One region of the Lentibacillus sp. genome, then DNA from elsewhere that is predicted to be linked to it. Evidence: a T-box and tRNA genes for the amino acid it is inferred to sense, from the RefSeq annotation. Region 1 holds a T-box; the other holds one or more tRNA genes.
The links. The T-box of region 1 lies ahead of proS (proline--tRNA ligase). A T-box ahead of a tRNA ligase gene usually reads a tRNA of that ligase, here a tRNA-Pro.
Positions count from the first base shown of each region.

Region 2: it has a tRNA-Pro gene. The T-box ahead of proS (proline--tRNA ligase) is inferred to sense a tRNA for this amino acid. The anticodon was not compared.

Region 1 covers NZ_DATGTT010000006.1:921-17,813, reverse strand. The annotation lists gene hisZ (ATP phosphoribosyltransferase regulatory subunit) at 1-311, opposite strand, end outside; gene VK097_RS00815 (YbaN family protein) at 684-1,064, shown strand; gene VK097_RS00810 (alpha/beta hydrolase) at 1,084-1,908, shown strand; gene murB (UDP-N-acetylmuramate dehydrogenase) at 1,936-2,865, shown strand; gene ehuA (ectoine/hydroxyectoine ABC transporter ATP-binding protein EhuA) at 2,962-3,732, opposite strand; gene ehuD (ectoine/hydroxyectoine ABC transporter permease subunit EhuD) at 3,732-4,466, opposite strand; gene ehuC (ectoine/hydroxyectoine ABC transporter permease subunit EhuC) at 4,466-5,125, opposite strand; gene ehuB (ectoine/hydroxyectoine ABC transporter substrate-binding protein EhuB) at 5,245-6,159, opposite strand; gene VK097_RS00780 (ring-cleaving dioxygenase) at 6,717-7,694, opposite strand; gene VK097_RS00775 (M15 family metallopeptidase) at 7,799-8,368, opposite strand; gene VK097_RS00770 (glycerol-3-phosphate acyltransferase) at 8,549-9,172, shown strand; gene VK097_RS00765 (DUF456 domain-containing protein) at 9,188-9,673, shown strand; gene thiD (bifunctional hydroxymethylpyrimidine kinase/phosphomethylpyrimidine kinase) at 9,695-10,525, shown strand; gene VK097_RS00755 (cysteine hydrolase family protein) at 10,643-11,194, shown strand; gene VK097_RS00750 (GNAT family N-acetyltransferase) at 11,309-11,848, shown strand; partial or broken gene VK097_RS00745 (VOC family protein) at 11,926-12,024, opposite strand; gene VK097_RS00740 (MFS transporter) at 12,140-13,417, opposite strand; T-box leader at 13,592-13,810, shown strand; gene proS (proline--tRNA ligase) at 13,960-15,357, shown strand; gene VK097_RS00730 (glutathione peroxidase) at 15,442-15,924, opposite strand; gene trhO (oxygen-dependent tRNA uridine(34) hydroxylase TrhO) at 16,136-16,893, opposite strand, start outside.
Region 2 covers NZ_DATGTT010000076.1:6,441-23,333, reverse strand. The annotation lists gene VK097_RS12955 (glycine betaine ABC transporter substrate-binding protein) at 1-372, shown strand, start outside; gene VK097_RS12950 (serine hydrolase domain-containing protein) at 550-2,289, shown strand; gene VK097_RS12945 (GbsR/MarR family transcriptional regulator) at 2,529-3,068, shown strand; partial or broken gene VK097_RS12940 (protein-L-isoaspartate(D-aspartate) O-methyltransferase) at 3,251-3,859, shown strand; gene VK097_RS12935 (YvcA-related protein) at 4,044-4,637, shown strand; gene VK097_RS12930 (YvcA-related protein) at 4,836-5,429, shown strand; gene VK097_RS12925 (DUF6792 domain-containing protein) at 5,435-7,288, shown strand; gene VK097_RS12920 (hypothetical protein) at 7,290-7,625, shown strand; gene VK097_RS12915 (hypothetical protein) at 7,689-8,096, shown strand; tRNA gene VK097_RS12910 (tRNA-Pro) at 8,363-8,436, opposite strand; gene VK097_RS12905 (AAA domain-containing protein) at 8,723-11,500, shown strand; gene VK097_RS12900 (FAD-dependent monooxygenase) at 11,798-12,928, shown strand; gene VK097_RS12895 (hypothetical protein) at 12,987-13,145, opposite strand; gene nagZ (beta-N-acetylhexosaminidase) at 13,437-14,681, shown strand; gene VK097_RS12885 (MDR family MFS transporter) at 14,850-16,256, shown strand; gene VK097_RS12880 (LacI family DNA-binding transcriptional regulator) at 16,471-16,893, opposite strand, start outside.

The DNA of each region.
Region 1 (16,893 bases):
AAAATTTTCTGCACATAAAAGAGTCTGCGGTGCGATGCATTTTCGTTTGCCATGCGCCGGGCAATGGGTATGGTCATATCAGGGCGCAGCACAAGCACGTCACCTGAAGGGTCGATCGTTTTAATCATATTATGTTTTCGAACGGTTCCAATCATGGAGGAGTACATATCATAATCCTGAAATGTACTTGTTCCCGTTTCCAGATAGCCGTAAGTACGAAAGCGTCTCTTTATTGCCGACACCAGACTGCTTTGAAGCTGATAGTCAATCTGGCTGAAATTATGTCCGTTCCCTGCTAAATACGGTTGCATAAAAAAACTCCATTCAGTTATCTGCTACTTTATCACTTTATTGCTTTATTTAATTAAAGTTATTTAATATTTTAGCCAGCAACAGAGCAAAAGTCAACCGTGAAAATAGATTTTTTTAAATGTATGAACGAAATATGGATTGCACGGTAATATGGTTTGAGGCGAGGTGAGCTGAAATTGGATGGATGTTCAATTGCTGATACAGCTAATTTAATGGAACAAAGCCAATTTAAATGTCAAATAAATTCCATAAACGATAAAGCATAACAGGCTGCTAAGTGCTATAATAAACAGAGGCATGATTAGTTTATCCCGACTTAATGGGAGCAAGATCTCTATTTAACTTTATTAAACTATACAGCTGGTGTTAATATGAAACAGATAAAAAAGTTATTGTTAATTATAGCCGGTTCAATCTCATTGGGCCTGGGCGTGTTGGGGGTAATTCTGCCGCTTTTACCGACAACACCTTTCTTATTGCTCGCAGCCGCGTGTTATGTCAGAAGTTCAGAACGTTTATATTACTGGCTGATTACGAATAAATATTTTGGGTCATATATCCAAAATTACCGGGATGGCAAGGGGATCCCATTAAGAGCGAAAGTGATCGGCGTTTCGGTATTATGGCTGGCCATGAGCTATACGATTCTTTTTATCATACCGCTGCTGTCGATAAAACTATTGCTGGCCGGCATTGGCGCCTATTTCACATGGTTCATTCTCAAACAAAAAACACTGCAAAACGAGCACTAGATATAGTGGGGTAAGATATATGCATTTGCAAAAAAAACATGTTATCAGTATAGTCCTGTTATTCATCTTAATGATCGGGGCTTTTAGCTGGTTCTATGCTCCGGGAGAGACAAAGTCAGAAGGACAGATTAAAAATTCAACCGTATTTGTACACGGCTATAAAGGAACAAAAAACTCGTTTGGAAATATGCTGAAACGTTTTGAAGATAAATATGGCTGGGGCCAACGGACATTAGTTTACAGAGTTTCGCCGGCGGGTAATCTGGATGTGAACGTGTATGGGAAGGAAAACGTAACTGATTCGATATTTGTACACGTTATTTTTGAAAACAATCGGTCCAGCATTCAGAATACCTCGGCATGGCTCGCAAAACTGCTGGCACATATGAAGGAAACATTCCAGTTCAATACAGTGAATCTTGTAGGGCATTCAATGGGTGGTCTTGTCACGATGGATTATATTGAGACATATCAGAATGAACGGGTATACCCCAAGGTCAATAAATTGGTCGTTATCGGAGCCCCGTTTGATGGGATTTATAATGAAGAGTACTTTCGTATTCATCACGACCCTGCTGCAGAAAATCTGAAACCCGATTCAGACGCACTAAAAAAGCTTTATGTGAATAAAGATGTTATACCGGAACAATTAAAAGTGCTGAGTATTGGCAGCACGGGTGATTCCGTCGTAGTACCACAAAGTGTCAGGGCAATACAAAATATTGTCCGCAACAATCAGTTAACATATGAAATGATTCATGATAATACATTGGGCCATAGTGAGTTGCATGAAGATGCCCGAGTTGATAAAATGGTTTATTCCTTTTTAAACTCGGGAGAATGAACTGGCAGATTGAATAACAAAGGATTGATGTTTGTGATAAAAGATCACCATACGTACGAGCAATTGAAACAAATAACATCACCTGGGAATGTGATGGCGGATGAATGTTTGTATAATCATACGTATACACGTCTTGGCGGAAAGGCTGATTTTTTTGTAACACCTGAAACATATGAAGAGGTACAAGAAATTGTAAAACTTTCCATAAAAGAAAATATCCCGTTCACGCTGCTTGGGAACGGGTCCAACCTTATAGTCAAAGACGGCGGGATCCGAGGTATTGTTTTAAACTTGGGGCGTTTGGCGAAAATAGAAGTGGAGGGCATGAAACTTGTGGCCCAAAGCGGTGCCAGAATCATTACCGCCTCACAAAAAGCTTTGTCCTACTCATTAACAGGACTTGAATTTGCATGCGGCATACCCGGATCAGTCGGCGGGGCACTGTTCATGAATGCCGGTGCGTATGGCGGTGAAATTAAAGATGTTCTGGAAAGTGCGATCGTTGTGGATGCAACAGGTAATCTGCTTCATTTATCAGCAGACGATCTTGATTTGGAATACCGCTCAAGTAACATACCTGATAAAGGATACATTGTATTGGAAGCAAGGTTCTCAATGGAAGAGGGAGAATATAGCGACATTAAAGCGGTGATGGACGATTTGACATTCAAACGTGAATCCAAACAGCCGCTTGAATATCCATCATGCGGAAGTGTGTTTAAACGCCCGCCGGGTTACTTTGCAGGCAAACTTATTCAGGATAGTGAACTGCAGGGAAAACAGATTGGCGGGGCACAAGTATCATTAAAACATGCCGGCTTTATTATTAACCTGGATAGCGCATCAGCAACAGAGTATATCAGTTTAATCCGGTTCGTACAGGATACTGTGAAAGCTAAATTCGGCGTAAATCTAGAACGCGAAGTAAAAATTATTGGGGAAGACTCAGTTGGATAAATGTTATCAAGCTGAGCAGAAATCGATAGCACAAGCTGATACGCAGTGATAATAAGCTGACCGCTCTTCATGAGCAGGTCAGCTTTTTTTTTACGCTTATGATCTGAAACGGTGCAGGAAGCTTTGCAGCCTGTCGTTTGTGGAATTTTCCAATACATCTGCCGGCGGTCCCTGTTCAGCTATTACACCATTATCAAGAAAAAGGACGCGATCAGCAATATCACGGGCAAATTCCATTTCGTGAGTAACCAGAACCATTGCCATTTCACCTTCATTGGCAATGTCCCGGATAACCTCCAGCACTTCACCGACCAATTCAGGATCAAGTGCTGATGTTACCTCGTCAAACAGCATAACTTTTGGACGCATTACCAGAGCACGGGCCATTGCAACACGCTGCTTTTGCCCTCCCGATAGCTGGTTCGGATGATTATCAAGTTTATCACCAAGTCCAACTTTTTCCAGCATTTCAATGGATCGCTGTTTTGCTTCTTTTTTATCCATTTTCTGAACATGTATCGGCGCTGACATACAGTTATCAAGAATGGTCATGTGCGGGAACAGGTTAAAGTGCTGAAAAACCATTCCGATATCCCCGCGTACCTGTCTTAAATGTTTTTCGTTGGCAGGCACCAGCTCGCCATTTTTCTCCATATGCCATAAGTTCCTGCCATCAACAATGATATCACCGGACGTCGGCTCATCCAGTGTCATCAGCATGCGGATGATGGTTGTTTTCCCGGAACCGCTTGGTCCGATGACAGCGACTTTTTCAGCAGGTTGAATATCCAGGTTAATGCCTGTTAATACTTCTGTATCGCCAAACGATTTATGCACATCCTGATATTGTACAATCGATTCTGCCATTACGATGCAGCTCCTTCCTTTTCTTCTTTAAGTGGTTTACCGCCGGTCGGTTCTTTTTTATCAAAGCGACGGTTCATTTTACGTTCCAATTTGTTGATTAGTATAGCGGATGGATAACTTAACACAAGGAACAGCAAGGCGACTATTGTCAAGGGCTCCAAATATCTGAAGTTTGCAGAGCCGTAAGAGTTTGCCAGGTTCAATATCCCCGCAACCCCAATCGTTGATGCCAATGGAATTTCCTTGAACATAATGATCAAATAGTTTCCAAGCATCGGTATGGTTGGCGGAATAGCTTGCGGTAATATGATTTTGGTCCATTTTTGTCCAGTCGAGAAATTAAGTGCGCGGGCTGCTTCCCATTGACCTTTATCGACCGCTTCAATTCCGGAGCGGTACACTTCACCTATATACGTGCTAAAGTGAACCCCCAGACCGAGAATAGCACTTGTAAATGGATCCAGGGCAAATCCGACAACAGGTACCATTGGCCATGCGTAGAAAATGAAAAATAGCTGAACCAGGGGTGGTGTGGACCTAATGAATTCCATGATCCATCTGAACAACCATTTGAGAGGTTTGTTACGGATTGCACCCAAGGCCGTCCAGACAAAACCAAATATAAGCGCGAATAAGTAGGTTGCAACAGTCAGTCCTAATGTGATTCCTAGTCCTTCTAATACAACCGGGAAGGCTTCAAAGAATGTATTCCATTGCCAGTTGCCGCCATTCATTAGCTAGCCACTCCTTTCTTCGATGCTGTTTCCATCTTTCTGGTCAGCCAAATTAATGGCAGTGCCATAATGAAATAGAATACAAGCACTAAGAAATAGACAGTCGGTGCCTGTGAAAGATTACTGCTCCGTAAAATATCACCATAGTATAATATATCGGACATACCAATCAGTGAGACAAGGGATGTCGCCTTGAGCATTTGAATAAGGTAGTTGCCGAATTCCGGAAGCATCATGCGGACAGCCTGCGGAAAAATAACAAGGCGCATGCGCTGGAAACTCGACATATTAAGAGCAGTCGCAGCTTCTGTCTGACCCTTCGCAACAGACAATATTGAACCACGTACAATCTCTGACATGTATGCACCATAGTTTAGAGCAATCGCAAGGACACCTGCGAGGTAATCACTTCCCAAGTCTATGCCAAATAAGATCGGCAGGGCATAAAAAAGCCAGAATAGTTGGACGATCAATGACGTTCCGCGGAACACTTCAACATAAAAGCTTGTTAAATATTTAATGATTGGGTTCTTGGATAAGCGGCAGAAGCCGGCAATAAATGCCATTAAATAACCGAGAATGATAGAACCAATCAAAACTTTAATTGTAATACCTATACCTTGCATAAGGATTGGAAATATCTCAGCAAGAGCGTTAATAATAATCACTCCTCTTAGAAGGATTGTACTTTACAAAATAATAGGGTCAGACCCCCTGGGTGAGGGAGCCGGACCCTATGGAGTCATTGCAGAAATATTATATGTTTTTCAAACCGTGTTTAATATTTTTCACCACTGCAGATTTCCTCAGTTGTTATATCTTCCGGAGGTGCGTTGTTCTCTGGGTGGAAACCATTCTTTTCTAATATGTCAGCAACTGTGCCGTCATCAATTAATTTTTGCAGTTCTTTGTTATACGCTTCACGTAGCTTGTCGTTATCCGGGTGAAAAGCAGCAGCGCCATAGCTTGGAACGCCTTCAATATCCGGCTGTTCAAAGTCTTCCACAAATTCAAGTTTGTCAGTATCTGCTGATTTCAATGCCATTTTCACAGTCATTTCTGTTCCTGTTGTTGCATCAGCACGGCCGGACTCAACAGCTGAGAAAGTTGCAGGAATATCTGAAACCTTTTGTATCTTACCTTCCTCCACACCTTCTTTTTTCACATAATCGATTTCGGTTGCACCGGACATGATGGCAACTGAAGCACCCGTTTCAGCTATATCTTTATAACTATGAAGATCCATCGGGTTACCAGCCGGGACAACAAGACCTTCCCCATACGTCATTTCCGGTTCGCCAAAGTCCGCATTTTCACAGCGGCCTGGGTTAATCGCCATACCTGATGTAATAACATCAAATTTACCTGCGTTTAAACCAGGAATCAATTGGTCGTAATTGAGTATTTGACCTTCAACATTGTCCACACCAAGTTCCGCAAATACCGCTGCCGTAATATCCGGTGATGCACCTTTTAGTTCGCCGTCTTCCTTATAGCCATACGGCTTTTCATCCGCATAGCCAATCTGAACGGTTCCTGAATCTTTAATTTTTTCAAGCGCTGAACCTCCGCTTGATTCACCTTCACCTCCGCTATCTCCGCTGTCACTGCCGCTTGCATCATCTGATCCGCCGCAGGCCGCAAGCACCAGTATGAAAATGCCGAAGATTGAAGCTAATAATAGTTTTTTCATCTCCTAAATGACCTCCCATAATTTTTTAAGTATCGGGGAAATGCCGTGTATTATGACGGTAAGCCCGTTTACCTATGATTCTCTTTATAAATTTGTCTACCTTAAGTGGAGATAAGGCGTTAAGTATTCGTGTTCAATATCCCAGTATAACTTGCAATACGTACTACTTTTTTACTAGAAATTGAACAATCGGAAAATAGGGAAAGTTCTTGGAAAAAAGTCATACTATAATAGTATAAGGAGTGCGCAATCTGTTCAAACGCTATATTTTTTGATAATTTTAAATATATCCCCAAATTTCACCAATAGCATCTATGAATCTAATGTATACTATAATATGCTTTAAAATAGATTGTATTACTTTTATATGCTCGTAATTGGTCATTATGACAGAAAATTCAGTCTCGATTTGACCAGCAAATGGACATGCTAGTAGTTGTAATAATATATGAGCTAATGGCAGGAAATATGTCATGTGTATTTTGTTTTTAGGATAAGCAGGAAGTCCCTTTCCAAATTTGGGGGATATTCACTAATAAAGAAAAGGACCGCGCCAATTAGCGCGGTCTCGTTGTATCCAGAGGATTTAAATTAGCTTCAATTTCTTCACGCTGGTCTTCAAAGAATGGCGGCAGTGCCAGTGATTCGCCCAGATGGCCTTCATCTTCATCAGTTGCAAATCCGGGTCCGTCTGTTGCCAGTTCAAACAAGATGCCATTTGGTTCCCTGAAGTAGAGTGATTTGAAATAGAAGCGGTCAACCAATCCGGAATTGGGAATGCGTTCAGCAACAATCCGATCCTTCCATTTTGCCAATTCATCTTCATTCTCGACCCGAAAGGCCACGTGATGAACGCTTCCCCGGCCGGGCCGTTCTTTTGGCAGTTCATCGCGGATTTCCAGATGTACTTCTGCACCTGTGCCACCCTCCCCGGTTGAAAAAACGCGAATGTCGTCTTGCCCATTGACAGGTGATGGGTAACTGCCGGTTTCCTGAAACGTTAATATTTCAGTTAGCACATTGGTTGTAGAAACGGGATTCTGTACTGTCAGCTTTACCGGCCCAAGACCAATGATGCCTTTATCAGCAGGGACACTGCTGTATTCCCATACCTTTCCGCCTTCAACGCCTGAGTTTGTTTCATCTGAAATAAGTGTTAACCGCTGGTTTTCGGGGTCACGAAAATTGATGATTTTTCGGCCGTCCTGTTCTGCAACCCCATCATGGTCAACACCGTTTTCAGTCAGATGTTTTTCCCAGTATGCCAGTGCGTCGTCGTTGGGCACACGGAGGGATGTACCGGTGATACTGTTGTTGCCCTGGTACGTTGTTCCTGCACTCGGAATTTCAAAAAATGTTAAATCGGTTCCGGGATTGCCGATCTCATCTGCATAAAATAAATGGTATACAGATGGGTCGTCCTGGTTGATTGTTTTTTTCACCAATCGCATACCTAAAACCTCTGTATAGAATTGATAGTTATTGGCTGCATTTGCTGTAATGGCGGATACATGGTGAATACCTTTCAGTTCCATAGAAAAACTCCTTCATTTAAGCGTATTTATACTGAATTAAAATTACTTAAATTCAGTATAAATACAGTATAAGTCGGTTTTAACTGCTTGTACAGGATAATGCCTCATTGATCGGAGTCCTCATGCTTCGGGCGCAGCCCTTGCTTCAATTGATCGATGCTCAATCCAAAATTCATTTGCAGGTGCGGATAGTCTTTGAAATTACTCCAGTCACCGCCCCACTCAAATCCAATTTCTTTAGCCATGTCGGCAACTTCGAACCAGTCTGACTCCCCATTGTTATTGCCGTCATAACTTGTGTTCCAAATAATTTTGCCGTTATAATTGCGCAAAGCATAATCAACTGCAAGCCCGTAGTTGTGATAGGATTCGCCGCCCTGAGCATAGGTTACAATGTTTCCGTCTTTTGAGCGGCCTTGTTCATATAATGCGTCCTGTGCCTCATGGCTCCGTACGGTTTCGGTAATGACGACATCGATATTTTTTTCAGAAGCTCGTTTAACTAGTTTTTCCGTTTTCCTGGTGACAACCGGATCAAGGCTTTCCGGAAGCGATGCCTCACCCCCCTGATCATCATAACGGTCTGTTTTTAATTGGTTATATAAAAAGAATAATGTTATTAAAAATAAAATAATGATAAACCATGCTGTGATGTCTTTGCGGTAGCGTTTCAAAATCTCCGTTCTCCTTGCAAATAGATTTCGTTATAATTATAACATCCAGGGTTACTGTTCAGTTATCAAAAGATATCTATAATTGAAAAGAACCGGCAAAAAGGGGCATGGCTTCCGGAGATAATTGTCTTGAACAATCCTATGACTGAATATAAGATAAACTAGAGGGGGAGGGGTTTTATGGTTTCCGTGCTGATTGTCAGTCTGGTTGGTTATCTGTTTGGATGCATTCATGGCTCACAGATTGTCGGCAAATATAAAAAAACCGATATTAAGAATACAGGGGTGAAAAACTCTGGGGCTTCCAATACAGCAATTTTATTGGGCTGGAGGTCTGGTATTCTCGTTGCGCTTATTGATATTTTAAAAGCGACATTATCAATCTTACTTGTGTTATATTTGTTGGAAAGTCAAGGTATTGACGGACCTGCACAAACATTATTGGTATACATCAATGCGTTATTTATTATAGTGGGGCATAATTATCCGATCACCATGAAATTCAGCGGCGGTAAAGGGACGGCATCATTAGTCGGTGTCCTGTTAGCCATTGACTGGAAGATAGCTCTTATAGGAATTGCGATTTTGCTTTTATTTACACTGGCAACCGACTATCTTGTCGTCGGCGTTCTTTTCATGTATTTCTCATTTCTGGTGACAACTTACCTGTTCTTTGGAATCGAGCCAACGATGGTTGTTGTGTTATTATCGGTTATGAGCATAATGAAACATATGGAGAATTATAAACGTATGATTAATAAGGAAGAAACAAGAGTATCAAGTATGTTTCGAAAAGAGCCATAGAAGTGGAGGACAGCAATGGTGGACATCATCGTTTGGATTATAATCGCTGTATTATTTATCGCAAGCTTTGCAGGTGTCATTTTTCCGATTATTCCATCTCCGTTAGTGCTTTGGGTTGGGTTTTTGCTTTATCATTTTGTGATCGATGCTGATGAGTTGACCTGGTTCTTCTGGACGGCAATGGTTGTATTGACCGGTATACTGATTGTTTCGGACGTCGTTGCCAACAGTTATTTTGTCAAAAAGTACGGCGGCAGCAAATGGGGCGAGCGCGGCGCCGCTATCGCTGTTATTATCGGGTCATTTATTATACCGCCATTTGGCATCCTGATCATTCCGTTTGTGACGGTGTTTCTGATTGAAATGATGCAGGAGAAAACGACCCAGGAGGCGGTCCATGCGTCTATCGGATCATTAATCGGATTTCTTGGAGGGGCGGCAGCAAAAGTCGTCATCCAATTGGCGATGATTGCATGGTTCTTCATCGTTATTATATTTTAACAGAAGAAAGGATTTTGCAGTATGAATTTACCATCACGCGCTATTACAATTGCCGGATCTGCAGCTGGGGGGAGTGCCGGCATCCAGGCGGATCTGAAGACATTTCAGGAATTGGACGTATATGGGATGAGTGTGGTAACAGCGATTGTTGCCCGACATCCTGAAACAGATAAAAATGTGCATCTGCAGACAATTGAAGCGATTGAAGCACAATATGCTACAGCAATAAAGCAGGTGGGCATTGATGCACTTAAAACAGGTATGCTGTTTTCCAAAGAAATCATAGAAAAAGCAGCAGAGCTGATTGCTGATTCAGAAAAGAAAACAGTGGTTGTTGATCCGGTCATGGTCGGCAAGCTTGATTCGAAACTGCTTGCGGATGACGCCATCGATGTTTTGAAGGAAAAGCTAGTGCCGTTGGCTGATGTTATAACACCGAACGTGCCTGAAGCATCGTATCTTTTGGATGGACGTGAAGTGAAGACGGTAGAAGGTATGAAGCAGGCTGCAGTTGATTTGTATGAGCTCGGACCCCAATATGTTTTGGTAAAAGGCGGCAGGTTGAAAGGCGAGGCGATTGACGTGCTGTATGATGGCGAGACATTGACTGCATTTGAGGCACCCCGGATCGATACGGAAAATACGAGCGGTGCAGGGTGTTCATATTCGGCAGCGATTACATCCTATATGACCAAAGGATATTCGATGCCGGAAGCGGTTCGTCTATCGAAAGGCTTTGTCACAACAGCGATTGAATATGGCTTTACCTATACTGATATGGTTGGCCCGACATATCATGCAGCTGAGCGTATGAAAGGCGAAGCGCATAAGATTAAAGTGGAAAGGTTTTGATTGGATCTTATCAGTTTAATACGAGAGGGGCAGTGTCAACTGGTGTAAGAGCATATTCAACTTGTGCAGGAAGAATGCCAAATGATATGGCAAAAATTTGAAAGAGGAGTGGGATGAATGGAAAAGCAAGCACTGATTAATGTGGATTATACGGTTGATTTTGTAGCAGATGAAGGGAAGCTGACATGTGGTAAACCGGGACAGGCCATTGAGGAAAATATCGTATCGATCACGAGGGATTTTATCGCTGCAGGTGATTTTACAGTTTTTGCGATTGATGCACATGAAGCAGGGGATACATTTCACCCGGAAACCGAACTTTTTCCGCCGCATAATATCGTTGGAACGGAAGGCCAGGAACTGTATGGTTCCTTATCGTCGGTTTATACGGAAAATAAGGATAAGAGCCATGTCTATTATTTTGACAAAACACGCTACAGTGCTTTTGCCGGAACAGATTTGGAGATCAAACTGCGTGAGCGGGGGATTGATGAAATCCATCTTGTTGGTGTCTGTACTGACATTTGCGTTCTGCATACCGCTGTTGATGCCTACAACAAAGGGTTCAACATTGTGATTCACAAAGATGCAGTGGCCAGCTTCAATGCGGCAGGGCACGACTGGGCGCTAGGCCATTTTAAAGATACACTCGGAGCAAAAGTAGTATAATTGCTGAGGAAAAGCCAGGCCGAACTCGGCCCTGGCTTTTCCGGCAGAAGTTTTCCGTTTCCGGCAGAAGTTTTCCATCGTTCTATGTACCAATACGCAAGTGGAGGATAAGTGATGACTGGTTTATTTAAAATGGACACCTTTGAGAGCTATAATGTCAGAAAGGCAGGTATGGATGATATTCATGAAGTCATCCGTATGTTGCGCGATGCGGCAAAATGGCTGATTGACAAGGGCATTCATCAATGGGATTTTTATCTGACAGATGAGGCAGCATTAGAGGTAAGAGAAGCGATTAAGGCTGGGACGACCTATCTGGTAAAGAACAAAGATGACGGTCCTGTTGCGACGTTTAACCTTTCACAGAGCCAAAATGGACTTGACACCCGTCTATGGGGCAATCGGGATGACGAGTCTCTTTATTTGCACAGGCTTGCCATAGATAAAAATTACCGTCATAAGCACATTGGTAAAAGGCTGTTGAGATGGATCCAGGAAAATAGTCAAACGGGAAACAATGTACTCCGCCTGGATTGTGTAGCGGACAATCCAGGGTTAAATCAATTTTATGTGAATGCAGGGTTCGCCTTTTCCGGTTATGCTGAGGCGATGGGCATTCAGTTTTCCATGTATGAAAAGCCATTGAATGTTTAATCCTTGAAATTGTCTGCTTTGTAAAATATTGACGAATACAGAACGCCATCTGTGGCATAAAAACGCTTGGAGAAATTGCTTGTAATTTGAGCATCTTCAATGAGGAATGTGTAATAATTCATGGCTTCCTCAGCCTTGTCATCTTGAAACATTAAGAAAGATGTTACTTTTTCCATTATAATTCTTCTCCTTCCATGAATCCGTTTTACAATTTTGCTGAATTATTCTTTATTCCAGAGAAATAATCAGGCTAATTTTAATATAATTTGTTCTGAAACTTAAAGTAAGGGTTTAATCCGGTTGTGGCACTTGTTTATCCCCTGGAAAAGGCAAATGAAGCAATTCCGGTGTCATCTCATCTGCTTTTGGCAGTTTGCGCAGTTTTGGATGAAGGATCCAGACTATTGAAACGAACGCCAAACCTAACCCCGACGCAGCAAAAATTAAGGTGCTGCCGGTAATAGCTGCTAAATACCCGCCCGCAAGCGACCCGATTGGCATGGCAACGACTGTCATACTCCTTTGGACGGAGCTGATTCGTCCGAGCATGTTGTTGGGGATCACTGTTTGCATGACTGCGCTGAAAATAACGTTTGTTCCGCCGATTGGTACCCAGGCAATTCCGTACAATACGATGCCTGCGTATGTCCACGGAAGAATTGCTGCCAGTACCCAGCAGACGGATCCGATTAAAAATGCTGCAATGGAAAAATGGCCAAGACGGAATTTTCCCATCCAATTGGCAAATAAAGCTCCGATTAGCCCGCCTGTTGACATGGCAGCCAGGTAAAAGCCATAAATTTGCGGTCCGCCATGGTCTTCACCAAAAGCCGGAAGAATCGCTAAAGCTGCACCGATTGCAAAGTTAGCCATAACCGAACCAATCAGAAAGGTAGCCATAAGTGATGTGAATACGATAGAGAAGCCTTCCTTCAATTCAGCAAAATAATTTTTCATGACCATTTTGAGTCCTTTTCTCTGGACTTGTGGCTTTTCCTCAAGCTGTGGCACTTTTAACAGGCTAAAAAGTATTGCTGCCACAGCAAAGGTCATCGAATCAGCAAGATAAAGCGTAATCGCGCCCATGAAAGCAACCAGAATACCTGATACGGCGTTGAAGACCAGATCGATTCCCTGATAGGCAAACGAAAAGTACGAATTCCCTTTTATCAGTTGTTCTTTAGTCAAAATGGCGGGTAAGGCTTTTGTCTGTGACGGATAGGCAAATTGCTCAATAAAGGCCACGACAGGCATGACAAACAGCACAATCTGAACAGTCAAAACATCAAAGTAATAGGAGGCGGGAATAATTAAAATCAGAACGGACTGCAATACTTGTGTCGTAACCAGCGTTCTCCTAATCGGCCAGCGATCCACAAATGGTCCGGTAATAAACTGCAGTGCAGATGGCAGCAGCGTTAAAAAGCCTGCCAAACCGGAATAAAATGCGCTTCCTCCCAAATTATAGACGAGCCACATGGCCGCCACATAATAAATACTGTCGCCGATATTTGTAACAATTCTCCCCAGAAACAGGAATAAAAAGTTATTGTTGTTCCAGATCCCCATCATAATGCTCCTCTTCTCCGGTCTTATTTGCCTTTCAAAAGTCTAACGCTATTTTATCGAATAATCCAGCCTGGTGAATCAGGCGGCAGTTGTTATTTTCGTCGGTCTCCGGGCGGATTTTACGGCTTGGGCTTGACTTTAATTGGTCATCGTTTTATATTAAAACATACAATAGACGAAACGCTGATGAGGATAAGTATAGTTTGCGCGGCCTTGACAGAGAGGAAATGGCTGGTGGGAATTTCCAAGGCACAAACTGGAACCTGCCTCTGAGTTCGCCGTCGAAAAGTTTTTTCGGAAGACGTGCGCGGTTTTACACCGTTATGATATCAAGTGTGCAGTCGTCTGGATGTCTGCAAACAAGGGTGGTACCACCAGACCTCGGTCCCTTTTGAAGGACCGGGGGTTTTTTAATAGGCTGAAAACTGCAAGCGATATTCTTCCAGTGCCTGGCAATATCATGCTGCAGCCGATTCTAAATATATTTTAGAGGAGTGACTTAATTGAGTAAAAACAAGCAATTTGTTGAGAAAATTACCGCGATGGAAGATGACTTCGCCCAGTGGTATACAGACGTTGTCAAACAGGCGGAATTGGTTGATTATGGAACCGTCCGCGGAACGATGATCATTAAGCCATACGGTTTTGCCATCTGGGAAAATATCCGTGATGAACTAGACAAGAAGTTTAAGGAAACGGGCCATTCGAATGTTTACTTCCCATTGTTTATTCCGGAAAACATGCTGCAAAAAGAAAAAGACCATATTGAAGGGTTTGCGCCAGAAGTTGCCTGGGTAACCCACGGCGGGGAGGAAGAACTTGCGGAGCGGATTTGCGTTCGGCCGACATCTGAAGTATTGTTCGGTGAATACTATTCAAAAAACATCCATTCTTATCGCGATCTGCCGAAGCTGTATAACCAGTGGAGCAATGTTGTCCGCTGGGAAAAAACAACCCGGCCGTTCCTGCGCTCGCTTGAATTTTTGTGGCAGGAAGGACATACAGCCCATGCGACACGAGAAGATGCTGAAGCGGAAACGAACCGTATGCTGGAAATTTATGCAGATGTCTGTGAAAATTATCTGGCTGTACCGGTCCTCCGTGGGAAAAAGACCGAAAGCGAGAAATTTGCCGGGGCAAATTATACTCTAACGATTGAAAGCCTGATGCACGATGGTAAAGCATTGCAATCCGGCACATCACATTATTTTGGGACAGGCTTTGCCGAAGCATTTGACATACTCTTTCTTGACGAAAATGGTGAGCAAAAACCGGTCCATCAGACATCATGGGGCATGTCCACCCGGATTATGGGGGCGCTGATTATGGTGCATGGCGACAACCGCGGTCTGGTGATTCCGCCGCGCATAGCGCCGACACAGGCGATGATTGTACCGGTTGCCCAGCATAAAGAGGGTGTTCTGGATAAAGCTTATGACCTTCGTGATCGGCTGCAAAACCTGGTCCGCATTGATATCGACGGCAGTGATAAGAAGCCCGGCTGGAAATTCAATGAGTATGAAATGAAGGGAATTCCTGTGCGGATTGAGATGGGGCCGAAAGATATTGAAAATGAACAGGTGGTGCTTGTCCGCCGTGATACTGGCGATAAAGAGTTTGTGCCATTGGGCGAATTAGAGGAGCGGCTGCCGGCTCTGCTTCAAGAAGTGCAGCAGAACCTTTACAAACAAGCGCAGAATCATCTAGAGGAAACCACCACAACAGCTGTTGACATGGGCGAGATTAAGAGTGCACTGGATGAGTCGCCGGGATTCATCAAGGCCATGTGGTGCGGCGATGCTGATTGTGAAGAAAAAATTAAGGAAGAAACATCTGCCACTTCCCGCTGTATTCCATTTGAGCAGGAGAAGGTTGCTGATTCCTGTGTGTGCTGCGGCAGAGAGGCGACAGAAATGGTTTACTGGGCAAGAGCATATTAAGGTAAAAAAATCGGGCGCTGCTTGCAGCCGCCCGATTTTTTGTTCCAAGTGAAAAAAAGCTGTCCCGCCATTTTGAGGGATAATCTATTCAATTCGCAGCGCCTTTTCTATATCCTTTTCGATATTTTCAGGTTTTGTCTGTGGTGCGTAGCGGTTGATGACGTTTCCATTTCGATCAATCAGAAATTTGGTGAAGTTCCATTTTATCTGTCTCGTTACGACACCTTTTGCTTGTTCGGTGAGGTATACAAACAAAGGGTGTGCGTTCTCACCTTTAACATCAATCTTGCTGAACATAGGGAATGTGACACCGTAATTTCTTCGGCAAAAAGTAGCTATTTCGCCATCTGAACCTGGATCTTGACTGTTAAACTGGTTACACGGGAATCCAAGTACTGCCAACCCCTTATCTTTATATGTATCATAAAGCTTTTCCAGGCCATCAAATTGTGGCGTAAACCCGCATTCACTGGCGGTGTTGACAATTAACAGCACATCCCCCTCATAGTCTTTTAGCGATTTTTCTTCTCCATCTATTGTCTTTGCGGAGAAATCATAAATACTAATTGAAATCGCCCCCTTTTTGTAAAGAATAACAACGGCAACCAATTATTGTCAAAAAATTAAATCAACAGTATTTGGTCTTGTTATACAGTGTATAAAGCGGGGTTTATCGCAGAAAAATGGATGAAACTCACATGTGAAAACAGGACCGAATCATGTTAATCCCAAAAAAAGAACCGGCGAATACTGGTCGCCGATTCTTTTCTGCATATTATTAAGCTTCCTGTTTTGCCCGGTTTTCTTTCTCGATAACAGCAAGTTTATGGTCGATTTCTTCCTGAGATAAGTTGTGTTCCCGGACATACAGGTTGTCTCGGTTTACCCGGCATTCGTGGGTACAGCCGCGCATATATTTATGCTCGTTTTCTTCCGAGCAGATGATTTGTTTGTTACATGACGGGTTAGCACAGTTGATATAGCGTTCACATGGTTCCCTGTCAAAATAGTCCTTTCCGACGACTACATGCTCGTTCTGGTTGATCGGAACCGAGATGCGCTGATCGAAGACGTAACATCTGCCATCCCAGAGTTCACCTTGCACTTTCGGATCTTTACCGTAAGTGACAATGCCGCCGTCAAGCTGATTAACATCTTCAATGCCTTCATCCATCAGCCAGCCGGAGAATTTTTCGCAGCGGATGCCGCCGGTGCAATAGGTCAGCACCTTTTTATCCTTCAGCTGATCTTTATTTTCGCGGATCCAGTCAGGCAATTCACGGAATGCCTCAATTTCCGGACGGATCGCACCACGAAAGTGTCCGAGGTCATATTCATAATCATTCCGGGCATCCAGAATAATCGTCTCCTCATCCTGCATCGCCTCATAAAACTCTTTGGGTGAGAGGAACTTTGCTGTTTTTTCCATCGGGCTAACATCTTCGTCCTCATTCAGCTTCAGGCTGACAATCTCCGGACGGTGCCGCACGTGCATTTTCTTAAAAGCGTGTCCATCGTGCTCATCAATTTTGAAGG
Region 2 (16,893 bases), on a different contig from region 1:
ATGACCAATTCCTCGGAAGCAGCTATGCTGGCAGCTGCTGAAGCAGAAATGGAAGAGGAAAATCCTGTTTTGTTTTATGGATGGCGGCCTCATTCAATGTTTGATAAATACGATTTAAAAATACTGTCAAATGAAAAAGTAACAGCCGAGAAAGGGTTGTTTGATGCGAGTTCTATTCATGTTATTGCCAATAAAGGATTGGAAGAGAAAGCACCAGAGGCATTCCAGTTTTTAAGCAACTGGAGTATATCCATGAAAGACATGGAACAAATGATAGCTGAAATTGACGGTGGTGCTGATCCCGATGAAGTCGCGCAGGCGTGGATTGATAACAATCAAGATAAGATTGAAAAAATGAAAAACGGAAATTAAGTTTTATTCAAACTTTCCATATGTGTCATTAGGTCATGACAAGACGGTCAAGTGCTTTGCTTGACTGTCAGTTTCGTGACTCCATAGTTGAACACATTTTAAAACGGGACAACTTAATCCTCGCATTAAAACTTGTAGAAAGAACTTTTATGACAGACAAGAGAGGGCCATGAAATCATGAAAATAGCGAACGATCCAATTATGTGGGAAGAACTCATCGAGGGAACGGAAGTCAGTGGCTTAGCAAAGAATGATCTATTCGCAGCCCCCGATAATGCTCAAGAGCCTTCAATAGAGTTTGAAGGTACTTTGAAGCTTGAGGGAACACAAATGGGAATGAATCCGGAGCCCAGTACAAACAAAGTACACGGCAAAGATATTACCTTTTTCCCGGACGTGTCTTTAGAATTTTTTACTGTAGATGACAAATATCTGGTACCTGTGACTCAGGATGTCATCCCAAACGGTACATTGGAGAAAGCAAAAAGCTACTGGGATATCATTGTCCAACCGGGGCGCGTTTGGAGCAACTTTGACCAGGATAACGGCTGGAATCGTGCGTCATTTCCATTTTCTCTCGTCAATCGCTTAGAAGGAGAAACGCATATTGGAATCGCCATGTTCCTTTATAAAGAAGATAACGTTTCGCATGTTCGATTTCAAATCGTTGCACAGACAGGTCCCTTCGATGTATCGGGCTATTTCAACGCCTGGGGAGTTACGAAGGCATCATATAAGCCTGGTGGAATCGATAATCTGGAGCATCATAAAAATGTTTATCGTCTTCATCTCGAAAACCGCTTTCCAACCGCCCCTCTCAATGAATTAAAAAAAAAGGTCGGGGACAATAATTTAGCGGCGTTTAATGGGGCAACAAACGCAGCGGAGGAAAAAAACGTTCTCCAGACTGGTCTCTTCTACGAGGGGGTGCTCTATCGATCGCCTTGCCATTTCGCTGCTGGACCATTTCCATATGGCGATGAAATTCGTTATGGCGTTTGGTCAGTGACCAAAACAGCGATGATGAACGTCGCGATGTTACGTTTGGCTGAGAAGTACGGGCGTGGTCTGCTTGATGAGAAGATTGCTGACTATATACAAATCCCGGAATCCCAAAAAGATTGGAATGATGTCACTTACCTGGATATGGCCAATATGGCTTCAGGACGCGGTGCCACCGTTGATGATCCAACGTGCTATTTGTGTGACTACCACCGATGGTATTTAGCGGCATCGAAGAATGAAAAGGTTACCGAATCATTAGACTATCCACGGGTATGGGAGCCCGGAACGAAGTACAATTATCGTGATCAAGATGCATTCCTTCTTGGTGTTGCTCTTGAAGAGTACCTCCGGAGTAAGGAGGGTGAGGACGCCACTTTGGACCAGTTGCTCATGAAAGAAGTGTACGAACCAATTGGTATATATTACGCGCCAGTAAATCGAAGCATCGAGGCTGATGGCTCATCTGGTCATCCGAGAATGGATTTCGGTTATCACGCCACACTGGACGACTTGGCTAAAATCGCTTTGCTCTATGAAAAGCACGGTAACTGGAGTGGCAATCAGATACTAAATCGTCAGTTGGTGGACAGCATTTTGCCAAAACAAGATCCTCCTGCTTTAGCCCTTTCCAAGGAAGAGAAGAATGAGTTTGGGCCTAAATATTATGCCATGAATTGGCACATTGAGCCTTATCGTTCACCGGAAGGATACGAGCTCTATCTGCCGAATATGAAGGGGTATGGCGGTAACCTTGTTACGCTCATGCCCGGCCATGTAGTCGGGTTTCGAATGGCAAACGCCTTAACAGCTTCGGATTCGGATGACTTTGATTCTACGGTGTCTCAGGCGAGAGTGGGCCACCAACTTGTATCTTTTGGCGGAGACAATGGCAAAAAAAGCAACAACAATTAGTGCGGTTGAGTAAGCTGTTTCTGTTTATCGCTGACTTGATTCTGGGATGCGTTTGCTGCAGCCCAGCGGAATAAACAAAAAACAACATAAACTTTATCAACTTTTCAATTTATAAGAATTATATGTCATATGCGCCTGTTTTCGTCGTATTATTTGATTATATACAGTGACAGGCCGTTTCGATTTTGGAAAATGGTGTGATAGGCTGCAGTCAAGATGGTTGAAAAAGGATGGTCGGAATGGTAAATAATACTGAACGAATTGATGATGTCAGAACGCAATTCATTGAGAAAATAACAGACAATATGGATGCCTTTGGTGCTCCTAAAAGTGTCGGCCTTATTCTCGGAATCATTTATATGAACCGGGAGCCGATGACGCTGGATGAGTTGTCTGCTGAAACAGGGATGAGCAAAACACGGATGAGTCAGGTTGTCCGGGAAATGATTGACATGAATATCACTGAACGTGTTTTTAAGAAAGGTTTCCGGAAAGATCTGTACCAAGTTGAAGAAGATTATTATCAGACGTTTATCTCACTCTTTACATCCACTTGGCAAAAAGCCATTAACCGGAGCCGTCACTTTGAACAGCGTTTGAAGAGGAAACTGGACGAGCTTAAAGAGCAGCCGGATTTGACGGAAGAGGATGAACAAGCGATTAATAACTTGCTGGCAGAACTTCATGAATGGAAGGAATATTATGATTGGATACGCCGTGTAGCTGAGTTTTTTGAAAGCGGCGAAATATTTGAGCATGTACCTAAAAAACGGAGGTAGTTTGGGTGCCTAGTAAAACTTCAGCCCGAGACTGGAAACTTCAGCCCGAGAATTGAAACTTCAGCCCGAGAGTGGAAACTTCAGCCCGAGAAACGAAACTTTAGTTACTTGGATCCGCAGTGGTTCAAGTTTTTTTGTTATACTAAAATTTAAAATTGAATTAATCTGAACGACAGAAAGCTTTTTGTGAAAAAATGGAGGTGCTTGCCATGTGTAATAGAAGAGAGGAAATTGTCGCTTACTTCAACCAGCTGGATCGCCGTTATTTTATGGAATCGAATACGAATGCTTCAGCTGCTGATTGTCCTGTGTCGATTGGCTTTGGCCAAACCATATCCCAGCCGACACTGGTACTGAACATGACCCTTGAGCTGGGTCTGCAGCCTGATTCGCGTGTTTTGGAAATCGGGACAGGTTCAGGATACCAGACAGCTTTGCTTGCAGCATTTTGTCAGGAGGTATATACCGTGGAAAGGCTGGAACCATTATATGATACAGCAAAAAAGCGGCTGGATGCGAAAGGCTTCACGAATATTCATTTCAAGCATGGCGACGGAAGCCTTGGGTGGCCGGAACACCAGCCGTATGACCGGATCATGGTGACCGCTTCGGTGAGCCGTGTTCCGGGTGAATTGCTGGAACAGCTGGATGCAGGCGGCAGAATGATCATACCTGTCGGGAATCATCGCCACCAGGAATTACGAATGGTTGAAAAAGACGACAATGGAAAGGTGACATCTTCCGTATTGGAAGGCGTGGCCTTTGTCAGACTGAAGGGGAAGTATGAATAGGTGGAGATGTCTGGATATTCTTGTGAATAAAGGAACATTGCTTCACTTATGTATTGTATACTAATGAGTGATAAGAATATTTTACCAAACGATGAAGCGAGCATCGTAACAGGAGGCTTTATAAGTGAAATATTTTATAAGCTTTCTCTTGATACTTTCCATTGTTACATTAGGGGGTTGTGGAATGGGGCAGGATCAAAACAAAAAACCATCGGAAATGAATCCGGAAGATTTGCCTGATGTCAGGGCATTTAGTGATGAATTTACGCTCGATTTTTTACAATCCACAGAGGAAACAAGAGATGGATATTATCCGTTTTTATCCGGAACCGGGAATTATAAGGTGGACTTTCCGGCAGAAGGTGAAATTGATGAAAGAATGTATTCTATAAAGGAAAAGAGGCATGAGGAAGTCCCGATTTCTATAAAAGATGATACAGGTTTCAGTATGCAAATTACTTACTATTCTCATCATAAAGCTGATCAGATAAATTCTTATCTTGAGAACTTTAAGCTTTTAATAGGATATGATGGTGACTTCAGGAAACTAGAGAAAAAGAATCAATCCCTTTATTATACGGGTTTTGAACGCAATGGGTTTCGTAGTTATGCAGGTAATGTGCAAAATGAAAAAGGTACTGGTGGTATTGAAGTAGTTTATGATATAGATTGCAGGGATAAAAAAGAAAAAACCTGTTCAGAAAACAAACAGGATGATGAGGAACGTGTGATGGAATGGTTGGAATCAGTCCAATTTGTTAATGCGGGTGAAAAGTAACAAAAGTATGACTAAATACCTATTTTACAAAGAATTGAATTCAACTAAACATTGATCCACTTATGTATTGTATACTAATAAGCAACAAGAATATTTTACCAAACGATGAACTGTGCATCGTATCGGGAGGCTCCATTAGTGAAATATTTAATACATATTCTCCTTATATTTTTCATTATTGCACTGGGAGGTTGTCAAATGAATCAGGATCAAAACAAAAAACCATCGGAAATGAATCCGGAAGATTTGCCTGATGTCAGGGCATTTAGTGATGAATTTACGCTCGATTTTTTACAATCCACAGAGGAAACAAGAGATGGGTATTATCCGTTTTTATCAGGAACCGGGAAATATAAGGTGGATTTTCCGGCAGAAGGTGTGATTGGGGAAAGAGGATATTCCATAAAAGAGAAAGGTCATGAGGAAATTCAGATTCATATAAAAAGTGAGACTGGATCCATGATCAACATCATTTACTACTCTCATCACAAGTCAAAACAGATAACAGAAAACCTAAACGGTTTAAAGCTGCGAACAGGCTATGATGGTAATTTCAATAAATTGGAAAAGGATAACCAAACGCTTTATTATGCGCATTATAAAGATGATGTATTCCGAACTTATGCAGGTTATGTGCAAAACGAAAAAGGTACTGGTGGTATTGAAGTAGTTTATGATATAGATTGCAGGGATGAAAAGGAACAAATATGTGCGGAAAATAAACAAAGTGATGAGGAACGTGTGATGAAGTGGATGAAATCAATTCAGTTTGTTCATGAAGATGGGAAGTGAGTGCAATGAGCGAAGAGGTTATAGATACACAAGAGATGCGATTGAGGTTGATTGATTTAGAGTATAAGGATTTGTCAAAAGAAGAATTAAAAAAAGAAATTGAACGTATATATGTCGAAGAGTATGGTAAAGAACTTTCGGCTGAGATTGATGTATTTTCTTCCTCGGAAGCCAATAGTCTAGAAGGTGATGCGTCTGGTTATGACGGAACAGCCATTCATTTCCAGTCAAAAGAAAACAATATAGATGAAGTATATGTTATATCCCAGGGTACTCAAGGTTCGAAAGATTGGAAATACAATATGAAGGCGATGCTCGCTGGACAAGATATAAGTCAGGCTAATGCTACTTGGAAATTTGTAAATGAAGCAAAAAGAACTTTTGAATCAGGAGACTCTACTTCTGTTATTGGATTATCCCACTCGCTTGCCCATAACAATAATACAACTGCTCATTTATTATATAACTCGTTCGATGATATCTATAGTGTAAATGGTGCACAATTAAATTATTATCAGCTTTATAATAATAATGAGAAGTTTAAAAAAGCTGTAGATAAAAAGTTTTCTATCTCTATCTCAGAATCCCATGCAATCTATGACCTCGACCCAGATAAATTAAAAGCATTCGCCAAAGATTACTTTAAGGATAAAGGTGAAAACATCCACCAAATCATTTCCGAGGATGACCCGCTTTATGCGGTAAGTGGTGTACGCGGTTTTTTTACGCTTGGAGATGTGAAAATGGTAGACACGAATACCGATTATCCAGGGCTTCGGTCCATTATGGATGATATTCCGGATGATGTCGTAAAGGATTTTCAGGAGCTCGCCATCCAATATACAACTGCTTCCAATCGTGGTGGAACGGATGCTGCAATACAGGATATATTAGGTGTGGACATGAGGCTGGTCAATCAAATTGATGGGTTTTGGAGTGGGGCAGAGACATACATAACAGACCAGTCTGAAATTAATAAGATGATCGGGGACGTAAATGATAAACTGCCCCGACTTCTATCACAGATCAGATCGGTCACGACAAATGCCGATGTGATTTTCCAGCGGTTTGTCGATGCCGGATATATCAGCGCTAATCAAAAAGAGCTGCTTGTTACCGAATTTACAAATATTCAATCGAATTTAGACGGGATCCAGGAATCCATTTCAATATTGGAAGACATTAAGTTTTTGCCCAATTTATCTGGAGCAGGACTCGGTGGGAATCTGACTGCAGCTCTAGATATTAAAAATCATGTTGAAAATATCCAGAAGAGTTTTGATAAACTGGACACAAAGGAATTTCGTGCTCTATTGCAAACAATTGGCAGCGGCCATGATATCACAGGTGTATTGGAATCGATGAGTAAAGGGAATAAATCTTACTTAGGTACAGACATGGTTCTTACAGCAACCAAAGGAAAAGAAAAAATTCAGGTAAATATTTCAGCCGCTATGCGCATGTATGAAGAGGGAAAAAGTATACTTGACGACAAAACGACAGAGATTAAACGACTGCAGACTGCCATTGACCAGGAAATCATACAATGCTACAAAGAGGAACGAAAAAAAGTCATGAATAAGATTGATGATATGGAAGCAAATCCCAGCACGTGTCTTACCATCCTCAGAAAACATGTGTTTTTTTTCAGATTGGATAAATCAGTCACAAACGTTAACGTCCATGAAGAATTTTATCCCTTTAATCATAACAATATGGATGACAAAATCAGCCTGCTCGATAAAAGTGTGGAAAAAGGTCATACTTATCTTGATAACTATAGATCGGCTATTGAGGATTTATTTGACGAAGAAGAAAATATTGCAGCCATATTTGATGCAGTGATGGAGGGTTCTTAAATTGCGGGGAGATCATCATTCTATAACGGTTACTGAACAGTTGCTGGATAGTAAGGACTTTTCCGGTAAGAAAGGGCAGCTTAAACGACTTACTGAGAAGATTGATGAAAGCGATACAGACTTTTTTAAGCGCGTTGACTCAATTATTGTGAACGAGGACCAAAAGGGGGAAATTGTTGACTCGATGCTGGAAGAAACGAAAAAATTAAAGCGTCAAAATTCGGATTTAATAGAGGAAGTCAACCAGCAAATCAATAAAACTGTAACGAAATTAAACGAGCAGGCAGATGAGATAAAAACACAGCGGATGACCCTAAGATACCGGGATAATATTTAATAATCGTTCCTGAGCTGCTCTTTTTGAGAATGCTAGAAAATTTAATATAAAAGGCGGGATAGATTGAAAGACAAAATCGGGTATGTTGTTCTATTTCTTGGTAATTTAATTCATACAATTATAGCGATCTATATGACAATATATGTGATAGTGCGCCTGAATGAAGGACTAAATACACCTGCATCTTACATTTTTGAAATAACTTTTATGCTTGCAGTTGTCATTGTCAGCTGGATTGCATATTACCGAATTACTTTCCGTAAAAATAAATCCTGGCTTCACTTTTATATTGTCCCGTTTTTAGTGAATATTTGGATTGGTTACCAGTTTGTGAAGGGCGTATTAATTGTTGATGTCGATGATTACTCCTTATTATTTTCTTTAAGTCCGTTTTTGCTGATCCTTTTTACCCCGATTCTCCTGTACATTGCAGCTTACATATTAATCAGGTATTCCAATAAAGCTAATTGAAGTCTAATGTGATGATGAAAAGGTCGATTAGTGGCTAATATTCAAGAAGTGAGCAAATAAGCTCTGATTGCCTTATGATTTGAATTGATGTTTATGGCATGGCTTGTGATGAGAATTCGGGGGGAGTATCTTGTTCCAACACGGATACTCAAGCGAAAAAGGTACCAAAGCGGTCGACAGCAGACAGCGGAAAGTTAATGGGACAAGAACAAGCTTTCAAAAAACCTGAAACCCAAACTTGTCGGGGTTTCAGAAACTTATCCATATCGGGATGACAGGATTCGAACCTGCGACCCCTAGCACCCCATGCTAGTGCTCTGCCAAGCTGAGCTACATCCCGTAAAATCAGACCAGTATCTATTATAGGAAAAATTCGATGTAAAGACAACACAGAAGTCATTCCTTGTTGATTGGTGCCTGTCACTTAACGAATTTTGTCGAAATGCGTTGAATGAATGATGGTATCGAAGTTTTCTGCTATCGTTTCTTACATCTATACTGCAGTCCTGTAAACATGATCATTTCCCTCTTGTCACACGGACATGCATTCTTATTTTCTCACCAGGAAAATGTTACACTAAAATAACAATCATGCAAATTAAGCTAGAGGAGCAGTTCAATCAGATATGAAGGTCGTTCAATTTTTCAAAAAAATATTCAGCAAAAAAACAAAGAAGCGTCCTGCCAAGACAAAAAGTGCAGCTGACAATTTGTTACGCTATTTTTTGGAGTTGGAGCATTATAATTTCATGGATGGCGGTAAACAAGTGATAACCAGGGAGAGTTTGCAACATTTTTTCCGCCAAGAGCCAGACTTATTTCGTAACGATTTTATCACTCAAAATGGAAACCCACTGAAGAAAATGGAGATGTTTCTCGAGTCTAAAGGAAAACAAATCAAAGGGAAATTTTTATTGAAGAATAATGCGTCATTGTTTTACTTGCCAGTGGCAAAAGAGGAAGTCATGCGTTATTTTGCTTCACTTGCAAATAAGCGAACATTCTTCCAAGACTTCAAAAAAGAGCCAGATAGCTTTTTGATTCATGTGAAGCTGGACCATATGTTGAAATTAGGTAAAGATGAACCACAGCAGAGTCCTGTTGTCATTAGTCCGATTGTGAAGTTCTTACTGCAGGACGGCAAAACGCTGGCGGATCTGAAAGACGAATTAGAGAAGGCCATCCAAGGTACGACAGAAGACGAATCGTATGGACGGATGGACAATGATTTGACATTAGATGGAGAAGAAAAAAGCGCCTTGTTAAAGGATTTGAAATTCATTCATATTCGCTATAAAAATTGGCAGAAGTTGAGTCAAGTCATCCATGGAATTCTGCAATCATACATTGCAGATGCTCATATGGCAGAAGATGGGGTCTTGCGGTTCGCTGCAGAGTCCTTATCTGATAAATATGAAATAATGACTTATGATAATTTTGTAGGGATTAACAGCTTTTATATAAACGATATACAAACTGTGCATACAGCATTACGTCAAGATCATTTTGGAAATGCTCTCAAAACGTATCTTGATGTGGATAGCTGGGATTCTGAAAAGAATATAAGGCAGCAAGTCGACTTTTTTGATAATGGTTCTGTGTCTGAGTGTAAACGAATATTAAGAGAGATGCCCCCTGCCAGATGGCCGTCAAAATATCCGCTTGGTCTTATGCAACAAGTCGCTTTAAATTTAATCTATGAGAAATATCAAACAGAGAAAAAAGGCTTTCTCTTTTCTGTGAATGGCCCGCCAGGCACCGGGAAAACAACTTTATTAAAAGACGTATTTGCGAATGTGCTCGTGGATAAAGCGAAGTTCCTGACAAGCGGAAGATGTGTCTTGAGCAAAGTGCAGTACGGTCCGGAAACAAAGGATACATACTATGCATTTCCTTCTCAATTAAAAGATTTTCGCATACTCGTTGTATCTAATAATAATGCTGCGGTGGAAAACATTAGTACGGAGTTGCCTGAGGATGAAGATCTGTTAAACAATGACTATACTTTTTTTGGGAAGAGTGGGTCTCAATGGGGAAACATCTCCTCAGCATTAGGTAAAAAAGCGAATATAGAATCCTTTTTTAGAAGCATGAAAGATATTTTAAACAAAGGGATTCCAGATATTAAAAGAAGCGAAAACAACATTCATCAATCAGAAGAACTTATTAAGCGAAACATTCAGTCTGCAGCATCGACAGAAGGCTTGGATGACCTGGAAAATGAGCAATGGCAAAAATCTGAGGTGCAATATGTAAATATTGACGAAGGAGATCTAGTACATTGCGATCGAAGCAAATTGTTTGGGCTTGCTATGAAACAATATGAGATGTTTATTTATGATCATTTTGAAGAAATCAAGAAAAATGTGTATTTAGCTGAGGAATATTTCACCGGCAAGCGAAATCAGCTGACAAAGAATATGGATAGAGAAAAGCACCAATCATTTATACAAGCAATGTTTGATACGATTTTCCTACTAAGTCCTGTTATTTCTTCCACGTTTGCTTCTGTATGCAGATTTCTTGAAGATCTGGAACAAGAAGATGTCGGTTGGCTCTTTATTGATGAAGCGGGACAAGCAACGCCACAGTCTGCGGTTGGGGCCATATGGCGATCCAAACGTGCCGTTGTAGTTGGTGACCCATTGCAGATTCCGCCAGTGGTTACGTTAAGTCCAGATCAATTAAAATTTATAGCGTCACAAAGTATAGGTATTGATGAGAACGAAAACTACTTTCATAGACTCACACGACCAGAGGCAAGTGTGCAGGAATTTTCCGATTTAAACAATCAATATGGTGGGAAAATGCCAGTTAATCAAGGGAGCGGCACATGGCTAGGCTGTCCGCTTCGAGTTCATCGTCGCTGTGCAGACCCAATGTTTACGATTAGCAACCGGACGACGTACCAGGGAAAAATGCTTTACGGGACAAACCCTGTTGAACTTGTAAACGATAAACTTTATACAAGCCATTGGCTGCATGTGCCAGGTGAAACAAGCCGCAAAGGCGATCATTTTGTAAAGGCACAAGCAGAGGAAGCATTTAAAATAGCTAAGGAATATAGGGAAGAAAACCCTCAAGGAGAATGTTACCTCATTACACCGTTTGTGAGCATCCGGCAAGGGCTGGAAAAAAAGAATGCTGAATTATCAGATTCAAACATAAAAGTAGGCACTGTACATACTTTTCAAGGAAAGGAAGCGCCACTCGTTATAATGGTTTTAGGAGTGGACGATACTGCGAAAGGTCCAATGCGCTGGGCTTCCGCGACACCAAACTTATTGAACGTAGCTGCAAGCCGAGCAAAAGAATACTTTGTCGTAATTGGGAATGAAAACACGTGGGGGACAATGAAATATTTCGACGTTGCATTAGAGGAATTAAAGTCACGTCAGATTTGATAAATCATTCTTATGACCTTAATTCGTTGACCATTTCTTCCGCAATAGCGGATTTTGCATAAGCTTTAGTGAACATACTGCGCGCTGGTCCCGATCGATTCATTGCTGACCGAAGATATGTCCGTGTCTTAATTTTATCCTAGTGAAGCTGCAGTGGTCTGTTGTAAGACGATTGATCAAACGTTTGAGCAACCGCATGATTGGCTTTCAGGGGCCTGCTTAATCACCTATGGACGTTCCATTTTATAAACAAATGTGCAGTCGTATAATGGAAGTAACGTGATGGAGGTGGACTGGATGACGATTGCAATCATTGGTGGCGGCATTGGTGGACTTGCTGTGGCTGCAGGACTGCATAAAATTGGTATTAAAGCGCATGTATTCGAGCAGGCGCAGTCGTTTAAACCGCTTGGTGCCGGCATTGGCATAGGAAGTAATGCGATGCTTGCCTTGGATCGAATCGGGATAGCTGATGGGGTGATAAAATCGGGCATGCCGCTTCATGAACAGCGGTTTTTGAACGGCGAATTAGACGTCATGAACAGGATTGATTTTTCTCGATTAAAGCAAAAATTCGGTGAGGAAACACTTACGATTCACCGGGCGGATCTGCATGAAGCGTTATTTCATGCGGTCGATCCTGCTCATTTTCACTTTGATTCACAGGTGACTGACTTTGTGCAACATGCCAATCATGTCACGCTGACTTTTCAGGATAATGTCACGCGTCATTTTGATTACGTAATCGCAGCTGACGGCATTCATTCAATTTTTCGACAAACGCTCGTGCCGGGCAGTGAACCGCGTTATGCGGGGTATACCTGCTGGCGGGGGATTACCGAAAATAAGGGGGATGTTCCGCTGCATATTTCATCGGAAGCTTGGTCCAAATACGGCCGGTTCGGCTGGGCTCCACTTTATGGCGGGGATGTGTACTGGTTTGCGTGTGTCAATGCGGCTGAAAACGATGCGTATTATGCAAAGCTGGATAAAAACGGGGCTGCCCGGTTATTTGCGCATTTTTCGCCTGAGGTGGAACGATTAATCAGCGAATCAAAGGATGCTTACTTTTTACATCATGACTTATATGATATTAAACCGCTGGATTCCTTTGTTTATGATCGCATTATTTTACTTGGCGACGCGGCTCATGCGGCAACACCGAATATGGGCCAGGGAGCCGGCCAGGCGATTGAAGATGCTTATGAATTAATGCGTGCCATCGATCAGGAACCTTCCATGGAAGCTGCTTTGGCACGTTATGAGACTAAGCGTGTTCGCAAAACAAACAAAGTCATTAAGCTTTCCAGACAAATCGGCTGGGCAGCTCAATGGCAGAACCCGTTATTGATCGGGTTTCGAAATACCGTTTTCCCGCTCGTTCCAAAATCATTGCTTTTTTGGCGGCTGACGTTTTTGTTTAAGTAGGTTTGAGGCAGTTGAGGGAGCGGGGCGAAAAACCTCGCTGACTTCGCTTGTTTTTCCTTCAATTCGTGTGCCCAGATGACTGCTTCCGGATCCCATACAGTTCCGTGATGAAAAATTCGCGCGACGCCTGCATGATTTCGCGCGACACGGCCAGAATATCGCGCGACACCCACACGAAATCGCGCGGCACACTCAGAATATCGCGCGATACACCCAAAAATTGCCTGCTGATTCGTGTATAAGCACCATCAAATCAATTGAAAGCAGCCACCACTCGAGGGAGCGCATTCAGTACAATTCGGGGGAAAAGCCTGCAGTTTGAGTTCCGTTAATTGTTATAGACAATTTTCTCAATGGGGGTCATATAAAAAACGGTTCAATTCAGAATGACGTTTCTAGTTGAATCGTTTTTTATGGACAACTGAATTGGTAAAAATAAAATGGTGTCTTGTTGCTTAATAAAGGATTATAATATAGAGAGGATAAAACTTCGTTCGGAGGATTTACTATGATTAAGCGCATCGCTGTTATTGTTATCATTGCTGTCATCACTTTTGGGATGGTTTTCCTGATTTTCAGGACCCCGGATAGTGATATGACTGATAAACAAGCGGCCAAGCAACCCAGGAAAGCTTCGCCGGCTGCTGAAAATAAACAGGTGCCGGAGTTGGGTGTGAACGGTATGACCCTAGATGAAAAAATTGGCCAAATGATTTTTAGCGGGGTCAATGGAACGGAAATGACTGCTGAGACAAAGGAAATCATCGATACGTATCATGTTGGCGGGATTATTTTATTTGGCGATAATATTGAAAGTAAAAAGCAAACTGTCAGCTTTTTAAATGATATGAAAGCTGTGAATGCAGATAATCCTTTTCCGTTATTGCTGGGTGTTGATGAAGAAGGAGGCAGTGTGACAAGGATGCCTGATGCGGTGAAAAGTCTCCCAACCAGCCGTTCGATTGGAAAACTGAACGATCCGGATACAGCATTCAAGGCAGGCACCATCCTCGGTGAACAGATGCAAGCACTCGGTTTTAATTTGGATTTCGCACCTGTTCTTGATATTAATAGTAATCCGGATAATCCTGTTATCGGCGATCGATCATTTGGCAGCAATCCGGAGGTCGTCTCGAGAATGGGCATTCAGACGATGAAAGGAATTCAAAGCGAAGGGATTATTTCGGTGATAAAACATTTTCCAGGACACGGAGATACTGGTGTGGATTCCCACTTGGAACTCCCAAAAGTTGATAAAAGCCGCAAAAAGTTGTCCGAAATGGAGCTCGTACCGTTTAAAAAAGCCATTTCGAAAGGTGCAGATGTTAGCATGATTGCTCATATCCTGCTGCCGCAAATCGACACAAAACACCCTGCATCTATGTCGAAAAAAGTGATAACGGGGATTTTACGCGAAGATCTCGGTTTTGATGGTGTGGTGATCACCGATGACTTAACGATGGAGGCGATTACGAATCATTATAATGTCGCTGATGCAGCGGTTCAGACCGTAAAGGCGGGCGGCGATTTATTGCTTGTTGCCCATGATCCGGATTTGGTTGCCGCTGTTTTTAATAAATTGAAAGCGGCTGTTGAGAATGGAGAAATAAGCGAGGAACGGATTAACGAAAGTGTGGAACGGATTACGCGGTTGAAGGCAAAATACAATCTGTCGAACGAAAAGACGTCAGTACCCAATGTTCAATCAATCAACGATAAAGTGGAGGACATATTGCAAAAGGTATCTTGGTAAGGTGCCTGTCACCGCCCGAAACCGCTCGAATTTTGTCGAATGCAATTTCAGTGTTGGTTTCATTTTTGAAAAGTGTCTATTTAATTGTTCGCTTGCTGAATCATCCTGTGACATGTGATATGGTGTAGGGATAGATGCTAGGGTTTAGATATAAAGGAGGCAGACGGGATGAATGCATCGAATCTATCACGTTTTCATAGACGTTTAATTGTGGCGATTACATTATCGGCCTCTTTTTTATCTGTTCTGACGCAATTTCTGCTCATTACGGCTTTTCCAAAAATCATGCACGAGTTTGCGATCAACTCGACTGATGTGCAATGGCTGACAACCGGTTATATGTTAACAATCGCCGTTTTGATCCCGATAACGGCTTATTTTATTGATACATTTAAAACCCGGAATCTGATGATGAGTGCTATGTTGTTGTTTTTAATCGGTACATTGATTTGTTTAGTGGCACCTTCTTTCCCCATCCTGCTTGTAGGCCGCGTTTTTCAGGGGATGGGCTCAGGTATTATGATCCCGCTCATGCAGACGATTTTGTTCCTGATGTATCCCAGGGAAAAAAGAGGGTTTGCGATGGGGCTGGCCGGGCTTGTCATTAACGTTGCGCCCGCGGTTGGCCCGCCGATATCCGGTGCTTTGGTCAACTATTTCGACTGGCGTGCTTTATTCTTGTTAACCCTTCCGATCGCAGCATGTATTCTGCTTTTGGTTTTCTTGTATATGCGCAATGTTACAGAACAGCAAAAAACGAACATTGATCCTTTGTCCATTTTATTGTCATCCGTTGGTTTTGGCGGTATGCTTTATGCTTTTAATCAAGTAGAGGAGAACGGAATAAGTGATCCGGTAACGCTTGCCGGTCTGATAGCAGGTGCCGTTGCGCTGGTTTTATTTGCGGTTCGGCAGCTGCGGCTTTCGACACCCATTTTGGAACTCCGCGTGCTTAAAGTGCCCGTCTTTGCCCTTGTTGCGTTTGTTTCCATCCTAGCGTTCAGCTTGCTCATATCGACCGAGACGATTCTGCCGATGTATGTGCAGAACGCCCAGCAGCATTCAGCCTTTTTTGGTGGGCTGATTGTGATGCCCGGGGCTTTGACGCTCGCTGTCATGTCCTTGTTCGCTGGAAATTTGTTTGATAAATACGGTGGTAAAATCATTGCGCTTATTGGCTTTGTTTTGCTCAGTTTAAGCACACTCGGCTTTCACTTTATTCTTGAACTCGATACACCTTTCGTCATTACGATGGTTTTATTCATGGTGGCTATGGCTGGTGTGGGCTTGATTAATATGCCAATCATGACTGCCGGCATCAATGCGTTGCCTGATGAATTGATTCCGCACGGGACGGCGGTTATCAATACGGCCCGCCAATTTGGGGGATCGCTTGGCTTAACGTTTATCATCTCCTTTATCACCAGAGCTGCGGCGGGGACTGAGACTATGAATCCCGCTAATTATTTGTCCGGAGTGAAAACTGCCTTTCTGGTCGCTTTTTTGTTTGCCGTGACGGGATTGTTCCTCTCCTTATTTTTAGAAAAGAAGAGGCAGCCTGCTGGAGATAGATGACCAATATAGTAGGGCGAAACAGGTTAGCTTCCCTGGAAAATTGGTGGAGCTGTCTGGAAAACTTAAGTGTATATTTCAAAACAAGAGTTTCTGAACCGTTTTGATAGCATCATCACATGGGCGGGAGATTCGGGACCTTCTCTTTGCACAAGTCCAAATGTGAAAAAATTTCACCGAATGGAGTGAAAAAGTGTTATGGGTCGAAATTTAAAAATCACAGCATTTTGGCACTTTCACGTATGATCAATTCGGTTGAGATGACTATTTTTTTAGCAATCTCCCTGCCTTCCATTCGTTCGAGCAATGTATCCACTGCAGTCTCACCCATGTTTTCGGTAAAAACTCTTACGGTACTTAGAGGCGGATAAAGATGCTTGGAGACCGAAATATCATTAATACCGATGATACTGACCCGATCCGGTATAGCTATACCTTCTTCATGAAGCGCTCGCATGCTTCCGATCGCCATCACATCACTGCTAATTAAGAAAGCTGTTGGTAAATCGGTGCCTAATTCTTCAATTGCCTGTTTCATTAATCGATAGCCTTCGTCTACCGAAAATGAACCTATGTAAACAAATTGCTCATTATAGAATGCCTTTTCTTTCATATATTCTGCAAAGGTTTTTTCTCTTAA